DNA from 2 places in the Nocardiopsis sp. iso_25 genome. Region 1 is predicted to be linked to the other one. Evidence: riboswitches for the same ligand, from Rfam matches in the RefSeq annotation. Region 1 holds a riboswitch; the other holds the start of a gene.
The links. Region 1 has a riboswitch for S-adenosylmethionine ahead of AC0VX6_RS08100 (aminotransferase class V-fold PLP-dependent enzyme). Riboswitches for the same ligand answer to the same signal wherever they lie in the genome.
Positions count from the first base shown of each region.

Region 2: another riboswitch for S-adenosylmethionine. It lies ahead of thrC (threonine synthase); the one in region 1 lies ahead of AC0VX6_RS08100 (aminotransferase class V-fold PLP-dependent enzyme).

Region 1 covers NZ_CM149667.1:1,855,400-1,857,839, forward strand. The annotation lists gene AC0VX6_RS08090 (CaiB/BaiF CoA transferase family protein) at 1-532, opposite strand, end outside; gene AC0VX6_RS08095 (DUF3870 domain-containing protein) at 529-924, opposite strand; SAM riboswitch class IV at 1,139-1,253, shown strand; gene AC0VX6_RS08100 (aminotransferase class V-fold PLP-dependent enzyme) at 1,315-2,440, shown strand, end outside.
Region 2 covers NZ_CM149667.1:5,823,492-5,825,931, forward strand. The annotation lists gene thrC (threonine synthase) at 68-1,327, opposite strand; SAM riboswitch class I at 1,341-1,482, opposite strand; gene AC0VX6_RS25070 (alpha,alpha-trehalose-phosphate synthase (UDP-forming)) at 1,766-2,440, shown strand, end outside.

The DNA.
Region 1 (2,440 bases):
GACGCGTCGCGGGCTCGTGCCCGGGCCCGAACCCGCTCACCGAGCAGTACACGACGGCCGGGTTGCGGGCGCTGACGGCCTCGTAGCCGAGCCCGAGCCGGTCGATGACCCCGGGCCGGAAGTTCTGGACGACCACGTCGGAGGCCGCGCACAGCTCCCGGACCGCGGCCAGGCCCCCGGGGTCCTTCAGGTCCACGGCCAGGCTGCGCTTGTTGCGGTTCACCGACAGGAAGTAGGCGGCCTCGCCGTGCCCCGCCGCTCCGGCCTCCCCGGCCCAGGGCGGCCCCCAGGAGCGCGTGTCGTCGCCGCGCCCGGGCTGTTCCACCTTGACCACCTCGGCGCCCATGTCGGCGAGCAGCATGGTGGCGTAGGGGCCGGCCAGTACGCGGGACAGGTCGGCGACGCGCACGCCCGCCAGCGGCAGCGGCGCGGCCCCGGCCCCGGACGCGCTCTCGGTTCCGTTTCCGGCCCCGGCGCCGCTTTCGGCCCGGGCTCCGGCGGGGCCCCCGTTCGCGGAGAGGTCGTCGCTCACGGCCGCTCCTCCTCCCCGGCCTCGGGGTCCGCGGGCAACTGGTCGCCCTCCCTGAGCTGGCCGTAGGTCTCCAGGCAGCGGCGCAGGGCGGTGGTCAGCGCGGCGCCGGACTGGCCCGCGTAACGGGTCTGCACCCGCCGCACCATCTCGGCGACGTCCCCGGTCACCGACTCCCCCTCGACCAGGGCGCGGAAGAAGTCCCTGGCCAGCTCGGTGAGCAGGGTGGTGTCCGCGGCGACGACGCGCCCGTCGGCGGTGTCCACGGCCAGCACGACGCCGAGCCGCTGGTACTGGGAGTGGCTCGCCACCGAGTCGGGCAGGCGGGCGTAGCCGGACACCAGGACGACCCTGGGATTGCGCAGGACCTGCTGGATACGGTCGTCGCCGTACAAGGTGCACACCTCTCGCTCACGGGCACGCGAAAACTCCGACGCTCTGGAGTCTCGCGCCTGGAGGGCGGCCGGGGGAAACCGGACACCCGCGGCGTGAGGGCAGGCAGGCACAAGTATGTCCCCACCGCGCGCGCCGCTGTCAAGCGGTCCGGTGGTCCGGGCCGCATCCCCTCCCCCTGCCGCGGGCCGGAAGGCTGTGTTAGTGTGCCTCGCAGGTCACGAGTACCAGCGTCAAGCCCCGGCTAGCTGGTCGGCAACCCTCCTACCGCGGTGGGGTGCCCCGGGTGAGGACCAGGTCCCGACACGACCGTGTCGGACAAGCGCGGACCCCTGAGGCGTTACCGGAGTGACATCTCCGCGGGTCCCACGACCCACAGGAGAGGTGCTTCCATGACCACTGCCGTTCCCGTCCACGCCGCCCGTTCCGCCGAGCCCCCGGCCGACGCCGCCGCGTGCACCGTCGTCACCTCCGACGAGGGCGTCCCCCTGGTCACCGGCGGACGCGTCGAGTACGCCAACTTCGACTACGCGGCCAGCGCCCCGTGCCTGACCCCGGTGGCCGAGGCCCTGTCCGCGGCGCTGCCCTACTACGCCAGCGTGCACCGCGGCGCGGGCCACCACTCCCAGGTCAGCACCGACGCCTACGAGCGCGCCCGCCGCAGCGTCGCCCGCTTCGTGGGCGCGCGCTCCCGACCCGCCGACGCCGTGGTGTTCGTGCGCGGCACCACCGACGCCCTCAACCTGCTGGCCCGCTCGGTGCCCGAGGGCTGCACTGTGGTCGTGTTCGAGTCCGAGCACCACGCCAGCCTGCTGCCCTGGGAGCACCCCGCCGCCCGCGCCGGGCGGGTGGTGCGCCTGCCGCTGCCCGCCTCCCCCGAGGAGGCGGTGGAGGCCGCGGCCGCCGCGCTGCGCGGGGCCCCCGAGGGCCCGCGCCTGCTGTGCGTGACCGCCGCCTCCAACGTCACCGGCGAGATCTGGCCGGTGGAGGAACTGGTGGAGGCGGCCCACGCCGAGGGCGCCCGCGTGGTCGTGGACGCCGCCCAGTACGTGCCGCACCTGCCCTTCAGCCTGGAGGGGACCGGCGCCGACTACGTCGCCCTGTCCGCCCACAAGCTCTACGCCCCCTTCGGCTCCGGGGTTCTGGCCGGCCGCGCCGACTGGCTGCGCGAGGCCACGCCCTACCTGTCCGGCGGCGGGGCCACGCGGCTGGTCGACGAGCACGACGTGGTGTGGAACGACCTGCCCGCGCGGCATGAGGCGGGCAGCCCCAACGTGCTCGGCGCCGTGGCGCTTGCCGCCGCCTGCGACGCCCTCACCCCCGCCGCCCAGGAACTCCTGCACGTGCGCGAGTCGGCGCTGCTGGAGCGGCTGCGCGAGGGGCTGACGGCGGTCGACGGCGTCACCGAGCTGACCCTGTGGGGCGGGGACCACCCGCGGGTGGGCATCGTGTCGTTCACCGTGGACGGCCTGCCCGCCGACCTGCTGGCCGCGGCCCTGTCCGCCGAGTACGGGATCG
Region 2 (2,440 bases), 2.8 Mb from region 1:
CCCGATTCCCGTTCTCCGGGCGCCCGAACACGGGCCGAAGCGAAGCGGAGGCCCCGAAGGACGCTGGCTAGGCCAGACCGGCGTCGGTGAAGGCGCTCAGCGACGGCTTGATCGTGGCGCTCACCCCGGCGTCGACGGCGTTCAGGGTCTTGAGCCCGTCGCCGGTGTTGAGCACGACCGTCTCGGCCTTGGGGTCGAGCCTGCCCTCGCGGACGAGCTTGCGCAGCACGCCGGTGGTGACGCCGCCCGCGGTCTCGGCGAAGATGCCCTCGGTGCGGGCGAGGAGCTTGATGGAGTCGACGATCTCGTCGTCGCCCACGTGCTCCACCGATCCGCCCGTGCGCTTGGCGATGTCCAGCACGTAGGGCCCGTCGGCCGGGTTGCCGATGGCCAGCGACTTGGCGATGGTGTCGGGCTTGACCGGCTGGATGACGTCGATGCCCTTGTCCCAGGCCTGCGCGACCGGGGAGCAGCCCGTGGCCTGGGCGCCGAAGATCCGGTACGGGCGGTCCTCGACCAGGCCGAGCTTGACCAGTTCCTGGAAGCCCTTGTCGATCTTGGTGAGCTGGGAGCCGGAGGCGATCGGGACGACGATCTGCTCGGGCAGGCGCCAGCCGAGCTGTTCGGCGATCTCGTAGGCCAGCGTCTTGGAGCCCTCGCCGTAGTAGGGGCGCAGGTTGACGTTGACGAAGCCCCAGCCCTCGCCCACCGGGTCGCCGATGAGCTCGGAACAGAAGCGGTTGACGTCGTCGTAGTTGCCGTCGATGGCCACGACCTTGCCGCCGTAGACGGCGGCCATGACGACCTTGGCCTCCTCCAGCCCGGCGGGGATGAACACGCAGGACTCGAACCCGGCGCGCGCGGCGGCCGCGCCGACGGCTCCGGCCAGGTTTCCGGTGGAGGAGCAGGACAGGGTGGTGAACCCGAAGGTGCGGGCGGCCTCGACGGCGATGGCGACCACGCGGTCCTTGAAGGAGTGCGTGGGGTTGCCGGAGTCGTCCTTGACGTGCAGGGAGTCCAGGCCCAGCTCGGCGGCGAGGCGGTCGGCGCGCACCAGCGGGGTCAGGCCGGGGGCCATGTTGGGCAGCTCGGCGACGTTGGCCGGGACGGGCAGGAGGGAGCGGTAGCGCCAGATGCTCTTGGGGCCGCTCTCGATGTCGGCGCGGGTGACGGTCCCGAAGTCGTAGGCGACCTCAAGGGGGCCGAAGCAGAACTCGCAGGCGAACCGGGGGGTGAGTTCGTAGCGCTCGCCGCACTCGCGACAGGAGAGCGCGGTGCCGGGGCCGAAGGAGCGGGCGGCGGTGGGTTCGGTGGCGGCAATCGCCATGGCGAGGCGTCTCCCCTCATCTTTCCTGGCGGACACCTTGTCCCCAGGCCGGAGTTGGCACCTGTCCCAGCCGTCCCGCGGGTTCGCGGGTGTCACGTGCTGGAATGGTTGCCGGGGCTTCGCAGGGCCGGTCCCTCCACCCCTCTGGATGAGCAATATGAAGTTTTGTGCTGGTCCTGTCGGATCCGCACCGCAACTGTAACGGAGGTGCCGACCGGTTTTCCACGCCTGGTGACCCGGGTAACACGAAACGGCTCACATGGTGAGACGGCGCTGGTCCGGGCCGGTGGGGCGCGCCCCCGGCGCGGCGGCCGTGTGACGCGCACCCCCGCTGACCCGCGCGGGGTTTGGGGCGGCTGTCGACAGGCGAGACATAAGGTGCGACCCCCTTTCACCACCGCCCCGCCCCGACCGCTTTTTCTCCGAGAGGACCACCACGTGGACAAGGCACAGATCCTCATCGCCTCCAACAGAGGACCCGTGTCCTTCTCGACCGCCGACGACGGCTCGCTGGAGCACCGGCGCGGCGGGGGCGGACTGGTGTCGGGAATGATCTCGGTCGCCACCGAGATCGACAGCATCTGGGTGTGCGCCGCCCTGTCCGACGCCGACCGGCGGGCCGCCGCGGAGGCGCCGCAGGCCCGGCTGGACCAGGCCCACGACCTGGACGGCATGCGGGTCCACATGCTGGACATCCCCCGGCAGACCTTCGACGGCGCCTACACCGGAGTGGCCAACTCGACCCTGTGGTTCGTGCAGCACATGCTGTACGACACCCCCAACAAGCCGTCCTTCGGCTCGCACTTCCGGCGGACGTGGGAGGACTACACCGCCTACAACAACGCGTTCGCCGAGGCCCTGGTGGCGGGCGCCGCCGAGGGCGCCCGCGTCGCCGTGCAGGACTACCACCTGGCGCTGGTGCCGCGGATCCTGCGCGCGCGCCGCCCCGACCTGCGCATCGCCCACTTCTCGCACACCCCGTGGGCTCCCCCGGAGTACTTCCGGATGCTGCCCGGGCAGGTCGCGCGCGAGCTGCTGGAGGGCATGCTGGGCGCGGACCGGCTGGGCTTCCTGAGCCCGCGCTGGGCGGAGGCCTTCCTGCGCTGCTGCGAG